DNA from 2 places in the Mesorhizobium sp. ORM8.1 genome. Region 2 is predicted to be linked to the other one. Evidence: predicted binding sites of a transcription regulator. Region 2 holds the regulator's gene; the other holds the start of a gene.
The links. The regulator LexA, encoded in region 2, represses DNA repair genes until DNA is damaged. The targets are predictions, from matches to a motif close to TGTTCNNNNTGTGTTCNG.
Positions count from the first base shown of each region.

Region 1 (11,511 bases), 3.5 Mb from region 2:
GCGCCGGAAAGCGACTATCGGATCACCCGGGGTGCGCCCAAAGTCTACATCAAGACCGGCTCCTCAGGCGCCAAGCGCGCGCAGGGTTTTTGCGGCGAATGCGGTTCGCACCTCTACGCCACCTCGGTCGGCGATGGCCCGAAAATCTACGGCATCAGGGTCGGCACGGCGCGCCAGCGCGAGGAACTGGTCCCAAGAAAACAGGTTTGGCATCGTTCGGCATTGCATTGGCTGCCGGAGTTTGAAGGCATCACCACTGTCGAGGGGCAGTAGCTCAGTCGTCGCCTTCGACAACCCGCAGCCGCAACTGGCCGGTCTTGGAATCGGCCACGCGCACGCCGGCCTCGACCTTGGCTGGCGCCCCTTGCGAGGGCTCGGCTTCGCCTTCGGCAAACTCCAGCGCCTCGATCTTCTGGCCGCGCTTGGTCACCTTCGACGTCGAAACGAGGATGTCGTCGATGTCCTTGGCCGACTGGGTAAAATGCGTCTGCAGCCGGCGCACGCGTTCGTCGACACGCGCCACGTCCTCCATCAGCCGGATCACCTCGCCCTGGATCAGATGCGCCTGCTCGCGCATGCGGGCGTCCTTCAGGATCGACTGGATGACCTGGATCGACAGCATCAGCAGCGACGGCGAGACGATGACGACACGAACGCGGTGCGCCTTCTGCACCACCGCCTCGAAATTCTCGTGGATCTCGGCAAACACCGATTCCGACGGCACGAACATGAACGCCGTGTCCTGCGTCTCGCCCCGGATCAGGTATTTTTCGGCGATATCGCGAATATGCACTTCGATATCGCGGCGGAAGGCCTGCGCCGCCACCTTCTGCATATCGGCGCCCTCGGCGGCGCGGATGGCGTTCCACGCCTCCAGCGGGAACTTGGCGTCGATGGCGAGCATCGGCGTGCCGTTCGGCATGCGCACCAGGCAGTCCGGCCGGCTGCCGTTCGACAGGCTTGCCTGGAATTCGTAGGCGCCATGCGGCAGCCCATCGGCGATGATCGCCTCCATGCGCGACTGGCCGAAGGCGCCGCGCGTCTGCTTGTTGGAGAGGATCGCCTGCAATTGCACGACCTGGCCGGCGAGTGACTGGATGTTGCCCTGCGCGGTGTCGATTACCGCCAGACGCTCCTGCAGCTTGGCCAGGCTCTCATGCGTCGACTTGGTCTGTTCGGTCATGGTCTGGCCGATCCTGCCGGTCATGGCGTCGAGCCGCTGTCCGAGCGATTGCGTCAGCTCGGCCTGCCTGGCGCCGAACACCTCGGCGATAGCGCCCATGCGGCCCTGCATCTCGGCCTGGCTTTGCAGGATATCGGCCATCCTTGCCTCGGTGTCGCGGGCGTGGTCGGCCGCTTCCGCCGCAGCAATCGTGCGCGCCTTGGCCGCGCGCCACAGGGCCGCGACGAGCGCCAGGACCAGCGCAAGCAGCAGCAGCGCACCGAAACCAAACACCTGGCCAAGCATGATCGTGGTGGCGCCAAGCCGCGCGATCGGCTCCGAAAGGATGGGCGTCATGTCATTCATGGCGGCAGCATAGCCGATTCGGCTCGCCGGCACAGATCAAAACGTGAACGGCGCACAAATGCCCCCGTTGACGCTTTTCCAGCGAGGTCTTAGGTGAGACGCCATGTCGATTAAGCCGCTCATCATTCTTCCCGATCCCATCCTGCGCCAGCTTTCCAAACCGGTGGAGCGCGTCGATAGCGATTTGCGCAAGCTCGCCGACGACATGCTGGAGACCATGTATGACGCGCCGGGCATCGGTCTTGCAGCGATCCAGATCGGCGAGCCGCGGCGCCTCTTGGTCATCGACCTAGCCAAGGAAGGCGAGCCGCCGGCGCCGCATGTCTTCATCAATCCGGAAGTCCTGCAAAGCTCCGACCAGCGCTCGGTCTATGAGGAAGGTTGCCTGTCGATCCCTGATTATTATGCCGAGGTCGAGCGCCCCGCCTCCGTGCGGGTGAAGTACCTCGACCGTGACGGCAAGCTGCAGGAGATCGAGGCGGAAGGGCTGATGGCGACCTGCCTGCAGCACGAGATCGACCATCTCAACGGCGTGCTGTTCATCGACCACATTTCCAAGCTCAAGCGCGACATGGTGGTCAAGAAGTTCAAGAAGCTCGCCAAGGACAAGGCGCCGGGCAAGATGGTGGGCTAAAGCCGTTCGGTCGGCCAGCGCTCCTGAAACCCGAGATTTCAAGACAGGACCGCAGGACACGCCATGCCGCTTCGCGTCATCTTCATGGGCACGCCCGACTTTTCCGTGCCGACCTTGCGCGCCATCGTGGCGGCCGGCCATGAGATCGTAGCCGTCTACACCCAGCCGCCGCGCGCCGCCGGCCGGCGCGGGCTGGAACTGACGCCTTCCCCGGTACAGCGCGAAGCGGAGCGGCTGGGCATCGAAGTGCGGACGCCGACGTCGCTGAAGGGCGAAGCCGAGCAGCAGGCCTTTACCGCCTTGCGGGCCGATGTCGCCGTGGTCGTCGCCTACGGTTTGCTGCTGCCGAAAGCCGTTCTGGACGCGCCCAGGCTGGGATGCCTCAACGGCCATGCCTCGCTTTTGCCACGCTGGCGTGGTGCTGCTCCCATCCAGCGCGCCATCATGGCCGGCGATGCTGAGACCGGCATGATGGTCATGCGCATGGAAGAAGGTTTGGACACCGGTCCGGTGGCTTTGGTTGAAAGATGCGCCATCGCACCCGATATCACCGCCGGTGAGTTGCATGACCGCCTGATGGCGATAGGCGCTTCGCTGATGGCGGAAGCGCTCGCGCAGTTGGGGATAAATTGTCTGACATTTACCCAACAGGCAACGGCGGGGGTGACCTATGCGCGAAAGATCGATAAATCGGAAACGCGCGTAGACTGGACGCGGCCTTCTGGCGAAGTCCATAACCACATTCGCGGCCTCTCGCCCTTTCCGGGCGCGTGGTGCGAGGTCGAAATTGGCGGCCGCATGGAGCGGCTGAAACTGCTTCGCTCGACGCTTTCGGATGGCGTCGGCGAGTCGGGAGGAATTCTCGATGACCGGCTGACGGTCGCCTGCGGGGCAGGCGCGGTTCGGCTGGTCGAAGTTCAACGGGCGGGCGGAAAGCCCGCCGCCGCGCAGGAGTTTCTGCGCGGGGCCAAGATCGAAAAAGGAATGAAACTCACATGAGCATGATGTCGATACGCGCGGCAACGCCGCGGGATCGCGAGGCGATCCGCTTCGTCGAGGAGCATGCCTTCGGCCAGCAGGCGGAAGCCGGCCTGGTCGATGCCCTTATCAATGGCGGCGACGCCGTCGTCGAACTGGTTGCCGAAGAAGACGGCCAGGTCGTCGGCCACATCCTGTTTTCCAGGCTGTTCGTGCAGAATGGCAGCCAGCGCTTCGCAGCCGTCGCACTGGCGCCGTTGGCGGTCGAGCCGTCCTTCCATGGCACCGGCATCGGCGGCGCGCTGATCCGCGAGGCGCATGTCCGCCTCAAGGAAGCCGGCGAGGCGCTGGCCGTGGTGCTGGGCGACCCGGTCTATTACGGCCGCTTCGGCTACACCCACGCCCGCGCCGAAAAGTTCGAAAGCGCGTATCAGGGTGTCGCGCTGCAGGCGCTCGCCTGGGGCGATGCGCCCGAGACCGGCAAGCTGGTCTACGCTTCGGCCTTCACCGCGCTCGCTGCCTAGGCGAGCGCGAAAGCCCAGCTGGCATGCCGCGTTTTCGTCTCGATATCGAATATGACGGCAGCCAGTTCGCCGGCTGGCAGCATCAGGCCGACCAACCGTCGGTGCAGCAGGCGATCGAGCAGGCGATAGAAAAATTCTGCGGCCAAGCGGTGCGGCTGCGTGCCGCCGGCCGCACTGATGCCGGCGTGCACGCCACAGCCCAGGTCGCGCATGTCGACCTCGCCAAGGACTGGCCGGGCGACAAGGTGCGCGATGCCGTCAATGCCCATCTGCATGCGGCCGGCGCGCGCGTCGCGATCCTCAAGGCCGCGATCGTCGCCGACGGCTTCGACGCGCGCTTTTCCGCCACCGGCCGCCATTATCTCTACCGCATCCTCAACCGCCGCGCGCCTTCGGCGCTGGAAAAGGGCAAGGTCTGGTGGGTGCCGAAGCGCCTCGACGCCGAGGCCATGCACGAGGCGGCGAAGGTGCTGCTTGGCCGGCACGATTTTACGACGTTCCGCTCAACGCAATGCCAGGCCGAAAGCCCGGTCCGCACGCTGGCCCAGCTCGATGTCAGCCGCGTCGGCGATCTCATTGAGGTCCGCACCTCGGCGCGCTCCTTCCTGCACAATCAGGTGCGCTCGATGGTAGGTTCCCTGAGGCGCGTCGGCGATGGCTCGTGGAATGCGGCCGACCTCAAGGCGGCTTTGGAAGCGCGGAATCGCGCCGCCTGCGGCCAGGTGGCGCCGCCCGACGGGCTGTTTCTGGTGGGGGTGGACTATGCCGAGAGATCCACCGGCACCTCTGACGATACCGTCAGCTAGCTCGTCATGCCATCCGGCAAGTTGACGCCGAGGAGCATCCGCAGTCCAAAGAAAACCAGCAATGAAACAACGAACATGCCGACGAAAACGGCGGTGCCTACAGCCGCGCCTTTGCCGATCGACGCATTGGTCATGCGCCATGTCAGCACCAAAGACAGCCCAAACAACAGATAAGAGATCAGATTGATGATGTCGTCCATCGGCGGCAAGAAGAGTCTGATCAACGCCAATGGGAGCATGATCCAGGCAATAATTGCCGAGGCCCAGTTGGAAGCAACGACATAGTGGACGAAGCGGTCGCCCACGCCTGCGTGCCGCGCGACCAGCGCGAGCGCTACCAAAGGCAAAACCCAGGAGCCGATGTCGATGGTCGCCAATCGCACCAGCAAACCGAAGCGGCCGGCGAAAGCGTTCGGGTCGCCGATCTCATTGGCCAGTTCCACCCAGCCGACGATCAGCGCCGGCGCCGCGACCACGATGGCGAAGAAGGAATTCCAGAAGCCGTCGGCTGAAAGGTCGAGCAGGCGCAAACCGTCGCTCTTGCCGAACATCAGCCGCCAGGCGCCGACCAGCGAGGCATAGGTTTCATCACCTGACAGCATGGGTTATGCCAGATCCTGTGCGAACCAGTCTTCGACGAAGCGTTCGTAAATGCGCGTCAGTGTCTCGAGATCAGCCAGTGCCACGCGCTCATCGACCATATGCATGGTCTTGCCGACCAGCCCGAACTCGACCACCGGGCAATAATCCTTGATGAAGCGGGCGTCGGAGGTGCCGCCGGAGGTCGAAAGCGCCGGCGTCTTGCCGATCGTGGATGCAATCGAGCTCTTCAGCGTGTCGATCAGCTTGTCGTCCTGGGTCAGGAAGACATGGCTCGGCCGGTCGCGCCAGACAAGCTCGTACTCCACCGCCGTCTTCTTGCCCGGCCGGTATTTCTTGCGCCTCGCGGCCTGGTCGAGGCGGTTGTGGATCTCGGCCTGCACCGTTTCGGCCGTCCAGGTGTCGTTGAAGCGGATGTTGAAGGTGGCGGTCGCCTTGGCCGGGATGACATTGGTCGCCGGGTTGCCGACGTCGATCGACGTCACTTCCAGATTGGTGGCCTGGAAATCCTTCGTCCCCTTGTCGAACACCGGATGGAGCAACGCATCGACCAGGGTGATCAATCCGCGCACCGGATTGTCGGCAAGCTGCGGATAGGCGGCATGTCCCTGGCGGCCATGGACAATGACGCTGCCCGACAGCGAGCCGCGCCGGCCGATCTTGATCATGTCGCCGAGCGCATCGGGATTGGTCGGTTCGCCGACGATCGACGCATCCCACTTCTCGCCCTTGGCTGCCGCCCATTCGAGCAGCTTGGTGGTGCCGTTGATCGCCGGCCCTTCCTCATCGCCGGTGATCAGCAGCGAAACCGAGCCTTTCGGACCGCCATTCTTCGCGACATGCCGCGCCACCGCGGCGATGAAGCAGGCGATGCCGCCCTTCATGTCGACGGCGCCGCGGCCATACATCTGGCCATCGGCGATCTCGGCTGCGAAGGGCGGATGCGTCCAGGCCGCTTCGTCGCCGACCGGCACGACATCGGTGTGTCCGGCAAACATCAGATGCGGGCCGTTGCCCGAGCGCCGCGCGTAGAGGTTTTCGATGTCCGGCGTGCCGTCTTCGGAGAAAACCGGGCGCTCGACCGCGAAGCCGAGCGGCTTCAGCATACCCTCCAGCGCGCCAAGCGCGCCGCCCTCGGCGGGCGTCACGGACGGGCAGCGGATCAGGGCGGCAAGGTTTGCGGCGGGATCGGTTGGCAATGTCATGGGCAAAGCGATAGTCGAAAGCGTTTGACCTGTCACGGTGGCAGATGGTCCCCGACCATGTCGCCGACAATATGGTTTCATGGCGTATGATGCATGTCGCCCAGAAGTGTGCAGCGGGTTCTGGGAGAACGACATGCGTTAGGGCAAGTCGCCAGCCAAGTAAGTAAGGGTAATCGTATGGCCGACGAGGCAAAGACGATCGCGATTGCCGGCGCCGGCAGCATCGGCTGCTATGTCGGCGGCTGCCTGGCGCTGGCCGGACGCGAGGTGGTCTTCCTCGGCCGCGGCCACATTCTCGAGACGATGCGCAAGGACGGACTTCGCGTCAGCGATCTCGACGGGCTCGATCGCCGCATCGGCGCACAGGCGATCACGCTCACCGACGATCCGCCGACAGCGTTGCGCGAGGCGGACATCATCCTGGTGACGGTCAAAAGCGGCGGAACCGACGAAATGGCGCAGTTGATCGCCTCGCATGGGCGGGCCGATGCCATTGTGATCAGCCTGCAGAACGGCGTCGACAATGCCGACAAACTGCGCGCCGGCCTTTCCGGCCGACGGGTGCTGACCGGCATGGTGCTGTTCAACGTCATCCAGTCGCCGGACGGCGAGGTGCCGTTTCGCGTCCATCGCGCCAGCCAGGGCGAGGTGATGATCGATGACGGTGTGGCGGGCCTCGTCAATCTGCTCAATGTCGAAGGGCTTGCCGTCGAAGAGCGCACCGACATGAAGGCGGTGCAGTGGAGCAAGCTGCTGATGAACCTCAACAACGCGCTGGTGGCGCTGTCCGACCTGCCGCTGGCAAAGCAGCTCGCCGAGCGAAGCTGGCGCGTCATTCTGGCCGCCCAGATCGACGAGGCGCTTGCCGTGATGAAGGCGTCCGGCATCAAGCCTGCCCGCATCACCGGCCTGCCGCCGTCGCTGCTGCCCAAGGTACTGCGGTTGCCGGACTGGCTGTTTGGAGTTCTGGCGCGGCGCATGCTGGCGATCGATCCGCGGGCGCGGGCCTCGATGTGGGACGATCTCAAGCGCGGCCGCCCGACCGAGATCGACGAACTGCAGGGCGCGGTGCTGCGCCTGGCAAGGCAGACAGGCACGCCAACGCCGACCATCGAACGCGTCATCGCGCTGGTGCGTCAGGCGGAAGCGGAAAAGCGTGGGCCGCCGGGCCTCACGCCGCAAGACTTCAGCGCCGTTCCTCGATCAGCGTGATCTTCTGCCAGATCTTGCGCGACAGGTTGGAGCTCAAATTCTCGATGTCGTTGACGCCATCGATGACGACATCGTCATTGACCGATTGCGCAAACAGCGCGGCGATCTTGCCGGTGATCGACAGCATCTCCGAGCAATAGTCGAGATAGCGCGCAAGATCGGCGGCATTGGTGATGCGCCGCGGCGACTGCGAGGTCGGTTTGAAGTCGGCCGACAGCGTTGCCGGATCCTTGGTCAGCTGATGCATGTCGATGACATGGATCAGCGAGCGCAGCCCGTGCAGCTGGCGGAACACTTTCTTGCGCTTGATGCGTTCCTCGGTGCGGACCAGCGCCAGAAAGCCGAGCACGGCCAGGATGACGGTGTTGATCGTCGCCTCGATGCCTTGCATCGACTGGACGGCGTCGTCGGCGCCCGAAATGCGGTCGAGCGGCAGGATCGTGCCGACGAACAGGAACACGGCGACGCCGGCGATGAAGGCGGCGATGATGGCGCCGCGCAGCCACCAGATCGGCGCTTCCAAGTCCTTGGCCGCCTTGGCAAGGTCACGCGACAGCGACACCAGCTCCACTGCCACGCCACGCAGGCCGGCTTCGGGAAAACGCTCGCCGATCCGCCCTTCCAGCCTTTCGGCCGTCTCGATGATCAGTTGCGGATCGAGCGTGCGGTAGCGCATCGTGACCCGATCTTAGCCATCGGCTGGCGCATTGCTACGCCTGCCATACTGGTTCGGCCCGGGATCGCTGCGGAAACAGGCGAGAACCAGCAGCACCAGCGGCGTGAAGATCAGGGAAAGCAGTGCGTAGTAGGTCGGCTTGCCGAAGTCGTGGAATCGCTTTGCCGCCAGCGCGAAGGATGGCCACCAGGTCAACAGCACGACGAAAACCAGAATCTGCGCCCAGCCGCGGTCGGCCGAGCTGCCCGGTTCGGCCAGCGTAAAATGATAGAGCGGAAGCCCTTGCGCGATCACAAGCAAAAGGCAGGCAAGGAAATAGGCGCTTGGGGCGAGCCGCCCCGAGAGGCCGAAGAAGAGCCATAGAAGTTGCGGTTTGTCGGACAATCGGTTCAGCCCGATCAATCGCGCAGCAATTCGTTGATCGACGTCTTGGAGCGGGTCTTGGCATCGACGCGCTTGACGATGACGGCGCAGTAGAGGCCGGGGCCGGGCTCGTTGTTGGGAAAATTCTTGCCCGGCAGCGAGCCGGCGACGACGACCGAATTGGGCGGCACTTCGCCGTAGAAAATCTCGCCGGTGGCACGGTCGACGATCTTGGTCGACTGGCCGATGAAGACACCCATGCCGAGCACCGAGCCTTCGCGCACGATGCAGCCTTCGACCACCTCGGAGCGCGCACCGATGAAGCAATTGTCCTCGATGATGGTCGGGCCGGCCTGCATCGGTTCCAGCACGCCGCCGATACCGACGCCGCCGGACAGATGCACATTCTTGCCGATCTGCGCGCAGGAGCCGACCGAAGCCCAGGTGTCGACCATGGTGCCGGTATCGACATAGGCGCCGACATTGACGAAGGACGGCATCAGCACCGCGCCCGGCGCGACATAGGCCGACCGGCGCACGATCGAGGATGGCACGGCGCGGAAGCCGGCCTTCTCGAAGTCGACGGCGCTCCAACCGTCGAACTTCGACGGCACCTTGTCCCACCAGACCGCCTGTCCCGGACCGCCCTTGATGATTTCCATCGGGTTCAGCCTGAAGGAGAGCAGCACCGCCTTCTTAAGCCATTGGTTGACGTGCCACTTGCCGTCGTCCTGCCGTTCGGCGACGCGCACCGTGCCACGGTCGAGCAGGTCGAGCGCCGACTGGATGGCGTCGCGCGATTCGCCGCGAGTCGCGGTCGAAATCGTATCGCGTTCCTCGAAGGCCTTTTCGATGGTCTTTTCGAGGCTCGACAAATCGGGCTCCGACATGAAATTGCTCCATTACAAAGCTGTTAAGGGCTGCGCCTTAACCTGTTTTGAAATCGCGCGGACCCTATGTGAAGGCTTGGATAGGGTCAATCGCGGTTGCGTCACGGGGCGGCGCAGTTAAGGGAATTAGGACGGGTGGATCGAATGACTCCCATGGAAAAGGCGGGCTGGACGCCACTGCCGCATTCAGACGAGGATCTGGAGCGTGCAAAAAGCGTGCCCGACACGCCGCAGACGCGCGCCGACACTTACCGGTTGGCGTGGAACGATTCGGATTTCATGACGCGGCGCGAGCTGCGCCCGGTGCGCCTGCAGCTCGAACTGTTGAAGCCCGAGATGATCCTGGCCGAGCGCGGCATCCACTCCACGGTCATCCTGTTCGGCGGCGCCAGGCTGCCCGAGCCGGGCGGCGAGGCTTGGGCGGCGAAGAACGAGACGCAGAAGAAGAACCTCGAGGCCAACAGCAAATATTATGAGGAGGCGCGCAAATTCGCCCGTCTCTGCTCACAGCAGTCGGCGACCTCCTATTACCGCGAATTCGTCGTCGTCACTGGCGGCGGCCCCGGCGTGATGGAAGCTGGCAACCGCGGCGCCGACGATGTCGGTGCGCCGTCGATCGGTCTGAACATCGTGCTGCCGCACGAGCAGGCGCCCAACGCCTATGTGACGCCGGAGCTGTGCTTCAACTTTCACTATTTCGCGATCCGCAAGATGCACTTCGTCATGCGCGCCAAGGCCGTCGCGGTGTTTCCGGGCGGCTTCGGCACCATGGACGAGTTCTTCGAGACGCTGACCCTGATCCAGACCGGCCGCATGGAGCGTGTGCCGGTGATCCTGTTCGGCGAGGCGTTCTGGCAAAGGGCGATCGATCTCGATTTTCTCGCCGAGCAGGGCACGATCTCGCCCGGCGACCAGGACATCATCGATTTCGTCGACACCGCCGAGGAAGCCTGGGACATCATCCGCCGGTTTTATGAATTGGGGGAGTAAGGGAGTAGGGGAGTAGGGGAGTAGGGAATAAGAAAACAAAGCGGTTGCATCATCAATGCTTTCCAGACCATTCCCCCTACTCCCCTACGACTATCCCCGTGAGAAACCCCGCAAGATCGTCCGTGACGAAATCGACGTCGTCCTCATTCGTCGGGTCGCGCTCCCAGATCTCGGAGAAAGTCGGTTCGAAATTGCGCGGCACCACCAGCACGGTCGTCATGCCGAGCGATTTCGGCACCGAAAGATTGCGCGCCAGATCCTCGAACATCACCGCGTTGTGGCCGGTGACTGAGTGCAGCGCGGCGAACCGTTCATAGGTCTGGCGCGCCGGCTTGGGGTTGAGCCCCGCCGCCACGATGTCGAAGATGGCGTCGAAATGCTCGAGTATGCCGAGCTGTCGCGCCGTGCGCTCGGCATGCCTGCGGTCGCCATTGGTGAAGATGAACTTGCGGCCGGGAAGCTGACGGATGGCGGCGCCGAGCAGCGGATCGGGCACCAGCCAGGAATAGTCTATGTCGTGCACCTTCTCGAGAAAATCGTCGGGATCGATGCCGTGGCGCGTCATCAGCCCGTTCAGCGTCGTGCCGTATTCCAGGTAGAGTTCCTTTTGCAGCTTGCGCGCATCCTCGCGCGACAAAGTCAGCAGCTCGCCGACATAAGCGGTCATCTTCACGTCGATCTGCGCGAACAGATTCGAGTGATGCGGGTAGAGCGTGTTGTCGAGGTCGAAGACCCAGTCCGTGACATGGGCGAAGCGAGCGGGATCTGGCGTCGTGGTCATGGCCTCTTATGACACGCCGGCGCAGACTTTATCCACAACTTCTGCGGGTCACGAAGTGTGAAAATGGCGTCTCAGATCAAATTTTAGACGTCTCGGAAAGGTCGCCTTCAGCGCTTGCTGGCACAGAAGCAGTCCGTTGGGAGCAAGCGATGAGTGGCATAATTTTGAAGTCCGCGGCCGTGGCCTTTGCTTCGGTCGCCATCTCGCTTTTGTTGACGCTCATTGTGGTCCCGGCAATGGGCTTTCCCATCAGCCGCATCGTCTGGCTGACATCGACCCTTTGCCCGCTGATGCTTGCCTGGGTCGCCAGCGCCGGCACCTTCT
Region 1 covers NZ_CM132600.1:3,824,411-3,835,921, reverse strand. The annotation lists gene ACVDG8_RS19190 (GFA family protein) at 1-273, shown strand, start outside; gene ACVDG8_RS19185 (DNA recombination protein RmuC) at 275-1,528, opposite strand; gene def (peptide deformylase) at 1,632-2,162, shown strand; gene fmt (methionyl-tRNA formyltransferase) at 2,226-3,161, shown strand; gene ACVDG8_RS19170 (GNAT family N-acetyltransferase) at 3,158-3,664, shown strand; gene truA (tRNA pseudouridine(38-40) synthase TruA) at 3,688-4,470, shown strand; gene ACVDG8_RS19160 (transporter) at 4,467-5,072, opposite strand; gene dapE (succinyl-diaminopimelate desuccinylase) at 5,076-6,275, opposite strand; gene ACVDG8_RS19150 (2-dehydropantoate 2-reductase) at 6,453-7,487, shown strand; gene ACVDG8_RS19145 (hypothetical protein) at 7,462-8,163, opposite strand; gene ACVDG8_RS19140 (DUF805 domain-containing protein) at 8,176-8,547, opposite strand; gene dapD (2,3,4,5-tetrahydropyridine-2,6-dicarboxylate N-succinyltransferase) at 8,562-9,416, opposite strand; gene ACVDG8_RS19130 (LOG family protein) at 9,561-10,406, shown strand; gene ACVDG8_RS19125 (pyrimidine 5'-nucleotidase) at 10,483-11,187, opposite strand; gene ACVDG8_RS19120 (GGDEF domain-containing protein) at 11,337-11,511, shown strand, end outside.
Region 1: the regulator LexA is predicted to act here: its motif matches at 1,561-1,578, upstream of ACVDG8_RS19185 (DNA recombination protein RmuC).

Region 2 (11,511 bases):
GAGGATGCCGGCCAACTGGTGGCGACGCCCTTCGGCATCCAGGATTCCTCGATGCTGCGGATGTTGGCCGACGCCAACGGCCTGATCGTGCGCGAACCCTTCGCGCCCGCCGCGCAAGCCGGCGCCGCATGCAACGTGCTGATGCTGCGCTGAGCCCCTTACTCGTCGACCAATGTTCGCGTCATTGGATGGTCGAGGTCCACGAGACCATCCACGATATTGAAATGATGCCGGTCGGGCTCGACCACCAAGCTCGTGGCGGCGCCAAGTCCGGTCCAGATGTTGGCGAGCAAAGCGCTTTGGCGCAGGAACTCGGAACGCTCGCCGCCGCCGACCCAGCACGCAACGCGCGCTCCTGGCAGAGGCCGCAGCAGCGCCGGGCTTTCTCTCAGCGCTTCCTGCTCGTCGATCGCCAGTGTCGCATTCATCTGCGTGCGCATGAGCGGGCGAAGATCGTGCAGGCCTGAAATCGAAACGACGTTGCGTATGCGCCGCGTCACATCGGGCGACAGCGGCGTGGTCGTGGTGATCATGCGGCAGGCGAGATGGCCGCCGGCTGAATGTCCGGTCAGCATCAGCGGACCCTCGACCATCGCCGCCGCAGTGCGAACCGCGACCGCCATTTCATCGACGATGCCGCTGATCCTGATCTCGGGACATTGGGTGTAGGAGGGCATGGCGACGGCAAAATCGCGGCTGACGGCCCCGTTGGCGAGATGCGACCAGGAGTCCTTGCCCGACTCCATCCAGTAGCCGCCATGGATGAACACCACGAGGCCCTTTGGCGTGGCGCTGGGGAGAAAGAGATCAAGCCGATTGCGCGGCGCCTGGCCGTAGACGATGTCGAGCCGTGCCCTGCCCTCCCCAAGGAGCTTCTCGCGAAACGCCTGTGCCGGGCCATCCCAGGCCGCCGGCCAGCGGTCGCCGCCTGCGATGTTCGCCCCATTGGTGTAGGCATCGTCCCAATCCGCGATGCGATGCTCGACCACCGGCCCCTCCCAAGACACGCAGCTTTCCCTCAGCAATGGCGAGCAGCGACCACAACGTCAATGCTTCGGAGCAAAACATTTTAGGCTTGAAACAAATTTCTGCTGGTGCAATCCTGCGTGACGAACAGCCGACAATGGGAGGTCTGCTGCACGGGCCGGAGCCTGCATTCCCTCGCCGCATGGGTGGCGTTGCTGGACAGACGCGGACCGCAACATCGACCGCCTTGCAAGCAGGAAGGATAGCGGCAGCATGCTCGGACCTTCGGCGCACACCGATACTTTCACGCGCGATCACCTGCCGCCGCCGCACCAATGGCCGGACTTCCTTCTCGACGGCTTCGACTATCCCGAACGCCTCAATGCCGGCGTCGAACTGACCGACCGGCTGGTCCAACTGGGCTTCGGCGATCGTACCGCGTTGATCGGCAACGGCCGCCGCCGCACCTACAAGGAACTGTCCGACTGGACGAACAGGCTGGCCCATGCGCTGGTCGAAAATTATGGCGTCAAGCCCGGCAACCGGGTGCTGATCCGTTCAGCGAACAACCCCGCCATGGTCGCCTGCTGGCTGGCCGCCACCAAGGTTGGTGCCGTGGTCGTCAACACCATGCCGATGCTGCGCGCCGGCGAACTTGCCAAGATCGTCGACAAGGCGGAAATCGGCATCGCGCTTTGCGATACGCGGCTGATGGACGATATGACCGCCTGCGCCAAGGACAGCGCCTTCCTCAAACAGGTCATCGGCTTCGACGGCACCGCCAACCACGATGCGGAACTCGACCGCGCCGCCCTCGACAAGTCCGTCACCTTCACGGCCGTCGACACCGGACGCGACGACGTAGCGCTTCTCGGCTTCACCTCGGGGACAACGGGCGTGCCCAAGGCGACCATGCATTTTCATCGCGACCTGTTGATCATCGCCGACGCCTATGCCCGCGAGGTTCTCCAGGTGACGCCCGACGACATATTTGTCGGTTCGCCGCCGCTGGCCTTCACCTTTGGCCTCGGCGGGCTCGCCATTTTCCCGCTGCGCTTCGGCGCGGCGGCGACGCTGCTGGAGCAGGCGACGCCGCCCAACATGATCCACATCATCGAGACCTACAGGGCAACCATCTCCTTCACCGCACCGACCGCCTACCGCGCCATGTTGAAAGCCATGGACGAAGGAGCCGATTTGTCGTCGCTGCGCGTCGCGGTTTCGGCTGGCGAGACGCTGCCCGCTCCTGTCTTCGAAGAATGGACGCGCAAGACCGGCAAGCCGATCCTCGACGGCATCGGGGCGACCGAGATGTTGCACATTTTCATCTCCAACCGCTTCGACGATAGGAAGCCGGCTTCGACCGGCAAGCCGGTGGGCGGCTATGAGGCGCGCATCGTAGACGACGCGATGCGCGAATTGCCGCGCGGCACGATTGGCAGGCTCGCGGTGCGTGGCCCGACAGGCTGCCGCTATATGGCCGATAGCCGCCAGGCAGACTATGTCCGCGACGGCTGGAACCTGACCGGCGACACCTTCGTCCACGACGAGGACGGCTTCTTCCACTTCGCCGCCCGCTCCGACGACATGATCGTCAGCGCCGGCTACAACATTGCCGGACCCGAGGTCGAAGCAGCACTTCTGTCGCACCCCGACGTCACGGAATGCGCCGTCATCGGCGCCGAGGACGCCGAACGCGGCCAGATTGTCGAGGCGCATGTCGTGCTGGCAACCGGCGTGGCGCCGGACGCCGCGACCGTCAAACGCCTGCAGGATCATGTCAAGGCAACGATCGCGCCATACAAATACCCGCGCTCCGTCAAGTTCATCGCGGCCTTGCCCAAGACCCAGACCGGCAAGATCCAGCGTTTTCGCCTGCGCTCCGAGAAGGCTCGTTGAGCGGACCGCTTCAGGTGACGGCGGTTTTCACCGCAAAGCGCGCGTCCTGCCAGGCGCCGGTGCCCAGGATGTCTTCCAGCACCTCGACCGCGTCCCAGACATCGCGATAGCCGACATAGAGCGGCGTGAAGCCGAAGCGAATGGTGGACGGCGCGCGGAAATCGCCGATCACGCCACGTTCGATCAAGGCGCGCATGACCTGGTAGCCATGCGGATGGGCGAACGAAACCTGGCTGCCGCGTTGGGCGCCGTCGCGCGGGCTTTCCAGCTCGAGGCCGTAGGCGCCGCATTTGGCTTCGACCAACCGGATGAACAGATCCGTCAATGCGACGCTCTTATCGCGCACGGCGTTCATGTCGACCTCGTCCCAGAGATTGAGCGCGCCTTTCAGCGCCCGCATCGACAGCACCGGCTGCGTTCCGCACAGGAACCGGCGGATGCCCGTACCGGCGGCATAGCCCTGCTCGAACGCGAAAGGCCTTGCATGACCCCACCAGCCGTTGAGCGGTTGATGGACCTCGCGATGGTGACGGTTCGCGGCATAGATGAAGGCCGGCGCGCCCGGCCCGCCATTGAGGTATTTGTACGTGCAGCCGATGGCGAAATCGGCATTCGAGCCATCGAGGTCCACCGGCAGCGCACCGGCGGTGTGACAGAGATCCCAGACGATCAACGCACCAGCCTGGTGGGCCTTGCGCGTCAGGGCCGCCATGTCGCGCAACCGTCCGGACTTGTAGTTGACGTGGTTGACCAGGATGACCGCAACTTGGCTGTCGATCAGTTCCTCGATCGTCGGGGCGTCGACGCCTTCCAGCCGCAGCACCGTGCCGGGGCGTGTCGAGGCCGCGCCTTCCGCCATGTAGAGGTCGGTTGGAAAGCTGTCGCCCTCGGCAACAATGACCGACCGTTCAGGCCGCATCGCCAGCGCTGCATGCAAAACCTTGTAGATGTTGATCGAAGTCGTATCGCAGACGACGGTCTGGCCAGGTGCCGCGCCGATCAAGCGCCCGAGCTGGTCGCCCAATTCGACCGGCATGTCGAACCAGCCGGCGGTGTTCCAGGCGCGGATCAGATCCTGCGCCCATTCACGCCTGGCGGCGTTCTCGATCTCGGTGAAGACATCGGGTGAAGCAGCGCCCAGCGAATTGCCGTCGAGATAAATGACCCCCTCCGGCAGCACGAAGCGATCGCGCATGGCGCGCAACGGATCGGCGGCGTCCATCGCCTCGACAGACGCCAGATCAGGAATTCCCGTCATAGTGCAATCGCCTCCCGTTTGGACCCGACGCAGCGCATGACGCCGCCGGCCAGCCATGCGCGGTTTGTCTCACCGCCGTCCACGATCCGGCAAGACCCTTTTGTCCTTGTCCGCTGGTCCATCGATGCCAGCGATAGACCGCAGCATTGCCAAAGTTGGCATTTTGAGTTCGTTTCGTTCACGGTGCCGCATGTAAACTGGGGTGCAGAGCTCATCCCGCCCTGCGCATCCGCGATGCTGATGCCCTATCTCTTATGAACGATGGGGTTGTAAAATGGAACGGAATCAAGACCTAAGGCTCAGCCGGCCGTCGCGGCGGCGCCCAAGCGGGCGCAACATGGTTTCGACTGTCCTAACAAATTCACTAAACTTTAAACGGTTGCGGAACACAACTGGAACAGATAGTGTTTGTTCTGGGTTTGTTTTTCTGATTCTGGTTTCAGAACCCGTGGGGGTCGCCGATGCTGACGCGCAAACAACATGAACTCCTGATGTTCATCCACGAACGTCTGAAGGAGAGCGGCATTCCTCCGTCCTTCGACGAAATGAAGGAAGCGCTCGACCTTGCATCGAAGTCCGGCATCCATCGGCTGATCACGGCGCTGGAAGAACGCGGCTTCATTCGCCGGCTGCCCAACCGGGCGCGCGCGCTTGAAGTGCTGCGGCTGCCCGATTCGATCGCGCCCGGCCTCAATGCCGCGAGGAAGTTTTCGCCAAGCGTCATCCAGGGTGGCCAGGGTCAAGGCAATCTCGGCCGGCAGATCAAGCCTGCTGCATCGTCGCGCGCGCCGTCGCCCAGCAATGACGACGATGCGATCTCGGCCGTGTCGATCCCTGTGATGGGCCGTATCGCCGCCGGTGTACCGATCGACGCCATCCAGCACCGGACGCATTCGATCTCGGTGCCGCCGGACATGATCATGGGCGGCGAGCATTACGCGCTCGAGGTCAAGGGCGATTCGATGATCGAGGCCGGCATCTTCGATGGCGACACCGTCATCATCCGCAACGCCGATACGGCGAGCCCGGGCGAGATCGTGGTGGCGCTGGTCGACGACGAGGAAGCGACGCTCAAGCGCTTCCGCCGCAAAGGCGCCTCGATCGCGCTCGAAGCCGCCAACCCGGCCTATGAGACGCGCATCTTCGGGCCTGACCGCGTCAAGGTGCAGGGCAAGCTGGTCGGACTGATCAGGCGCTACTGAGCCGGTTGGGCGGGCTTCGCATCCGTCCTCTCCGGCTTTTTGTACGGCGGTAGCCCCTCGCCTCGCGGGTGTATTTCCGCTGCTCGTGCCAGGGCCGGTACGGCTGCTCGACGGCGTAGCGAATGACTGGCCGCGCCGTTGCCGACTGCGTGTCGAAGAAGACGGCCGCGCTGCCGTCACGCGCGAGCTGTCGCTTGGTGACGACGAGAATGCGCGGATCCCAGCAAGGATTGTAGGCGGTGGCGTCGTTGATGACGATAAGGTCGGCGAAGCCGCAGGCTGGGCGGGCGCTGTCGCGTGTCTCGGCGAGCGCCACGATCGCGCCGGACGGATGCCTGCCGATGCACAGGTCGCCAGTGCAGTAGAAGGGCGAGCCCGGTGGCAAATCGACTGGATCGGCGACGTCCAACGCGCCTTTGGCGAACATCTCCGGCGGCACGATTGCCCCGGCCTGCAGTGCTCGCTTCCAATTGTCGGTGGTGAATTCGTTGGAGCGTTCACGGTTGATGGCAAGCTCGCCGCCACCGATCGGCATCGCTACCAGATGCGCGTCCTCCGAAATGAGAAGGTCAGGCGTGCGGACGTGCGGAATCGCCAACAAGGCGGCGAGCGCGAAAGGCACGGCCGCGAACCTGAGCCAGGTGGTCGCCATGGTGGCGATGACAAGCGCGATGGTCGCCAACAGCACCGACTGGATCGAGATCAAGCCGACGGCGTCGACCGGCGAGCGCTCGGAAAGCCACGCCGAAATCGCCACCATCGCCGTCAGGCCCTTGCCCATCACATAGAGGAATGGACCGTCGAGACCGAAGGGCATGGCCAATGCGCTGAGCACCGCAAACGGCATCACGATCAGCGAGACGATCGGCATGACCGCGAGGTTCGCAACCACGCTGAGCGGCGATACGCGCTGGAAGTGCCAGATGGCAAACAACACCGTCGCACTGCCGGCGATCAGCGATGTCATCGCCGCGCCGCCGACACCAACAGCCAGTTTTCTCGACCAGAAACCCAGGAATGAAAGCTTTGCCGGCGGCGCCCGTATTTTGCCGGCGCGGTAGTCCGCCCAGCCGGCATAGACGCCGACGAGCGCCGCGGTTGCGGCAAACGACATCTGGAAGCTCGGGCCGACCACCTCGTGCGGCGACACCAGGATGACGGCGATCGCCGAGATCGCCAGATTGCGCATGGTCAGCGCCGCGCGGTCGAAGAGCACCGCAACCAGCATCACCGCCAGCATGATGAAGCTACGCTCGGCCGCGACCACGATGCCGGAAATGACGAGGTATGCGGCGATCGAGAGCAGCGCTATTGCCGCGGCGTATTTCTTGACGGGCCGGCGTGACGAAAAATCCGGAAACAGCGCGAAGGCGCCGCGCAAGAGCACCATGATCGTGCCGGCGACCAGCGCCATGTGCAGGCCCGAGATCGAGATGATGTGATAGATGCCGGTGCGCCGCATGGACTCGTTGATCTCTTCGGGAATGCCGGCGCGCACGCCGACAATCAACGCGGCGGCGATCTCGCCTTCTGAGCCGCCGATATTGCTCCGGATGTGGTCGGCAATCCCTTCCCGCGCGTTCTCGATGGCCAGGGCGATGCCGGCGCCAAACGGCGCTTCGGCTGTTGCTGAAACCAATTTTGGATCGCCCAGGAAAAATCCGCTGCCGCCGATGCCGGTAAAATAGCTGTCGAAGGAAAAGTCGTAGCTGTCCGGCCGCACCGGCCCTGTCGGTGGCAAGAGCTTGGCGTAGCCGGTCAAGATCGATCCTGCTCGCATATCAGGCGGGATCCGACGCGCAGACAACCTGACGCGGTCCGGCACGTAGCGCAGCGTCGGATGCTCGGTCGACATGACGTCGATGGTCAGCCTGACGCGGCCATTGGCCGTCGGCTCGGCGATGACCAGGCGGCCGGTCAGCCGGGTCTGGATTTCGGAGCCGAGCATCGGCGTTGCCGCGCGCCATGTCTCGACCTTGGCGGCCAGAAAGCCCAGGGCGCAGAACAGCGTGGCCATGAAGATGAGATGCGTTCTCGGCCAGGAACGGAAACCGACCGCGCACACGGCCATCAAGGCCACCGTCGCAAGCGGCCTGTAGAGATCGGGCTCGGTGCTGAGCGAGAAGTAATAGATGACGCCGGCGGCCAGGAACACCGGCACCAGCAGGAAGCCGATGCCGCGATCGAGTTCCGTGGTCGCGGCAGTGCCGACGCCTTGCCGCAATGCCGGAAGCGAAAAACGGCGAAGCTGCTTGCGCAGCGTGATGATCGATGCCGGCAAAACCTTGCGTGGCGCGTCGCGGTTTTGCGGTAAGATTTCAGTCGGGGTAGGTGGAGGCGCCGGGAGTAAAACCGGCGCCGCTTCGGCGGCGCTGACGTCGGCAAACAGCAGGCGCTCGCTAACGCCAACTGCCGTCCCCTCGCCCTCTCCCTCGCCCCGGCCACGTCCAGCCATCGGGTCTGCCCCTTGCGCCCAAGACCGCCTATGCTACATGAACCCGCATCGCGCGAAAGTCCGCGCGAAAAATGCCTGTTTTCAGCGCCGCTTCGAGAGTTCCATGTCCGACAAGGTCGTCACCCGCTTTGCCCCCTCGCCGACAGGCTATCTGCATATCGGCGGCGCGCGCACGGCGCTGTTCAACTGGCTCTATGCCAAGCATACCGGCGGCACGATGCTGCTGCGCATCGAGGACACCGATCGTGAGCGCTCCACGGAGGCGGCAACGGCTGCGATCCTCGACGGGCTCACGTGGCTCGGACTTTCCTGGGACGGCGAGGCCGTCTCGCAGTTCGAGCGCGCGCCGCGCCATCGCGAGGTGGCCGAGGAGCTCGTGCGCCTGGGCAAGGCCTATTACGCCTATGAGACGCCCGCCGAGCTCGAGGCGATGCGCGAGGCGGCACGCGCCAAGAGCCTGCCGCCGCGCTACAATGGCGCGTGGCGCGATCGCGATCCGTCCGAGGCGCCGGCCGGGGTGAAAGGCGCCATCCGCATCAAGGCGCCGACCGAGGGCGAGACCGTGGTTGACGACCGCGTGCAGGGCGAGGTTCGCTTCCCCAACAAGGATCTCGACGATTTCATCATCCTGCGTTCGGACGGTGTCCCGACCTATATGCATGCCGTCGTCGTCGACGACCACGACATGGGCGTCACCCACATCATCCGCGGCGACGACCATCTGACCAATGCCGCGCGCCAGACCGTGATCTACAACGCTATGGGCTGGGACGTGCCGTCGATGTCGCACATCCCGCTGATCCACGGCGCAGATGGCGCCAAACTGTCGAAGCGGCATGGCGCGCTCGGCGTCGAAGCTTACCGCGCCATGGGTTACCTGCCCGAGGCGCTGCTCAACTATCTGGCCCGGCTCGGCTGGAGCCATGGCGACGACGAGGTGATGTCGATCAAGGACATGATCGCCTGGTTCGATATCGGCGACGTCAATAAGGGCGCGGCGCGCTTCGACTTCGCCAAGCTCGACGCGCTGAATGGCGTCCACATGCGCAAGATGGACGATCATGCGCTGTTCGATATCTTCGTCGCCACCTTGCCTTATCTCGAAGGCGGCCCGGCGTTGGCGGCAAAGCTCGATGACAAGCGCAAGGCGCAGCTGCTTGCCGCCATGCCCGGCCTCAAGGAGCGGGCAAAAACCCTGGTCGAGCTGGTCGACGGCGCGTCATTCCTTTTCGTGGAACGGCCCTTGCCGCTGGACGAGAAGGCGGCCGGCTTGCTCAATGCCGATGCGCGCGCCATCCTGGGCGGCGCCCATGCGGCGCTGGCGACGGTTTCCGGCGGCTGGAGCGCGGCTTCGGCCGAGGCCGCGATCCGCGACTTCGCGCAGGCCGGCGGTCACAAGCTCGGCGCCGTGGCGCAGCCGCTTCGGGCGGCGCTGACCGGCCGCAGCACATCGCCCGGCGTGTTCGACGTGCTTGCCGTGCTGGGTCGCGAGGAAAGCCTGGCGCGGATTGGCGATCAAATCGATTAGGTGTGAACTGGCCCAAGAAGATTGGCATTGAAAGGTGCGTTTCGCAGTGCAACATTAGGCCTTGGCCCAATCTGGCACGCACCTCCTAAAATGCGGTGGCGAGTTCGCGCATTCCGGTGACTTCACGTGTCGTTGGCAGGATTTGCCTTGCCGGCATGAGGATACAAAAGGAGTTTGAGAATGAGCGAAGCTGCGAAAAAGCTGGACACGGGCGGCAAGGCGCACCCGTCGACTGCCACGCTCGATTTGGACGGCAAGACGCACGAGTTCAAGGTGCGAAGCGGGACGGTCGGGCCTGATGTCATCGACATCGGCGCGCTCTACAGCACCACCGGCGCCTTCACCTACGATCCGGGTTTCACGTCGACGGCAAGCTGCGAGTCGGCGATCACCTTCATCGACGGCGATGCCGGCATCCTCCTGCACCGCGGCTTTCCGATCGATCAGCTGGCCGAGCATGGCGACTTCCTCGAAGTCTGCTATCTCCTGCTTTATGGCGAGCTGCCGACCAAGGCGCAGAAGGACGACTTCGACTATCGCGTGACGCGCCACACCATGGTGCATGAGCAGATGTCGCGCTTCTTCACCGGCTTCCGCCGCGACGCGCATCCGATGGCGGTGATGTGCGGCGTGGTCGGCGCGCTGTCGGCCTTCTATCACGACTCGACCGACATCTCAGACCCGTATCAGCGCATGATCGCCTCGATGCGCCTGATCGCCAAGATGCCGACGATCGCCGCGATGGCCTATAAATACCACATCGGCCAGCCCTTCATTTACCCGAAGAACGATCTCGGCTTCGCCGCCAACTTCCTGCATATGTGCTTTGCCGTGCCGTGCGAGGAGTACAAGATCAATCCGGTCCTGGCGCGCGCCATGGACCGCATCTTCATCCTGCACGCCGATCACGAGCAGAACGCCTCGACCTCGACCGTTCGCCTCGCCGGCTCGTCGGGCGCCAATCCCTTCGCCTGCATCGCCGCCGGCATTGCCTGCCTGTGGGGACCGGCGCATGGCGGCGCCAACGAAGCGGCGCTGAACATGCTGGGCGAGATCGGCCATGTCGATCACATTCCGGAGTTCATTGCCCGCGCCAAGGACAAGAACGATCCGTTCCGCCTGATGGGCTTCGGCCACCGCGTCTACAAGAATTACGATCCTCGTGCGAAAATCATGCAGAAGACCGCGCATGAGGTGCTGGGCGAGCTCGGCATCAAGGACGATCCGCTGCTCGACATCGCGATGGAACTGGAAAAGATCGCACTGACCGACGAGTACTTCATCGAAAAGAAGCTCTACCCGAACGTCGACTTCTATTCCGGCATCACGCTGAAGGCGCTGGGCTTCCCCACCACCATGTTCACCGTGCTGTTCGCGGTTGCGCGCACCGTCGGCTGGATCGCACAGTGGAAGGAAATGATCGAGGATCCGCACCAAAAGATCGGCCGCCCGCGCCAGCTCTACACCGGCGCCACCGAACGCGATTACGTGCCGATAGCGAAGCGGTGATTTGAGCGAATAGCGAAATAGCGAGTAGCGAATAGGGAAACAGGCACCAAGCTGTTATTCGCTACTCGCTACTCCCTATTCGCTCTTTTGATGCATCCCATCACCACCTCGGCGGCAATTTCGCCGGACGGTCTTTGGGTCGCCATGCGGCGGGCGATGTCGGCAAAGCCGGCCTTCTGCCAGGCGCGCATGCCGGTGTCGGCGAACAATGCTTCCAGCTGCCGCGCCAGATTCTCCGGCCGGACATACTGGTCGTAAAACTCTGGAACCACCGCGCGGTCGGAAATCAGGTTGGGCAGCAGCGCCGACCATGCGGTCACCAGTTTGTGCAGAATCTGGCGCGCGATCGGATCGAGCTTGTAGCTGGAAATCATCGGCACGCCGGCGAGCGCCAGTTCAAGCGAGACCGTTCCCGAAGCGATCAGCGCCGCGTCGGCCTTGCCGAAGGCCTGCCACTTGCGCTCCGGCTCGGTTATGATTTCCGGTTTCTCGTCCCAGGTCGCGACCGACGCTCTCACCAGGTCGGCAACATGCGGAACCGTCGGCAACAGCACACGCAAGCGATGGCCGCGCTGGTGCAACACAGATACCGTCTTGCCGAACGGTTCCAACAGCCGACGCACCTCGCCTCGGCGCGAGCCCGGCAGCACAAGCAAGGTCTTCACACGATCCTCGGCAAGGTCGCGCGGCAGGC
Region 2 covers NZ_CM132600.1:7,336,047-7,347,557, reverse strand. The annotation lists gene ACVDG8_RS36620 (molybdopterin molybdotransferase MoeA) at 1-153, shown strand, start outside; gene ACVDG8_RS36615 (alpha/beta hydrolase) at 159-989, opposite strand; gene ACVDG8_RS36610 (AMP-binding protein) at 1,240-2,865, shown strand; gene kynU (kynureninase) at 2,876-4,123, opposite strand; gene lexA (transcriptional repressor LexA) at 4,585-5,325, shown strand; partial or broken gene ACVDG8_RS36595 (ComEC/Rec2 family competence protein) at 5,319-7,780, opposite strand; gene gltX (glutamate--tRNA ligase) at 7,884-9,308, shown strand; gene gltA (citrate synthase) at 9,489-10,817, shown strand; gene lpxB (lipid-A-disaccharide synthase) at 10,886-11,511, opposite strand, start outside.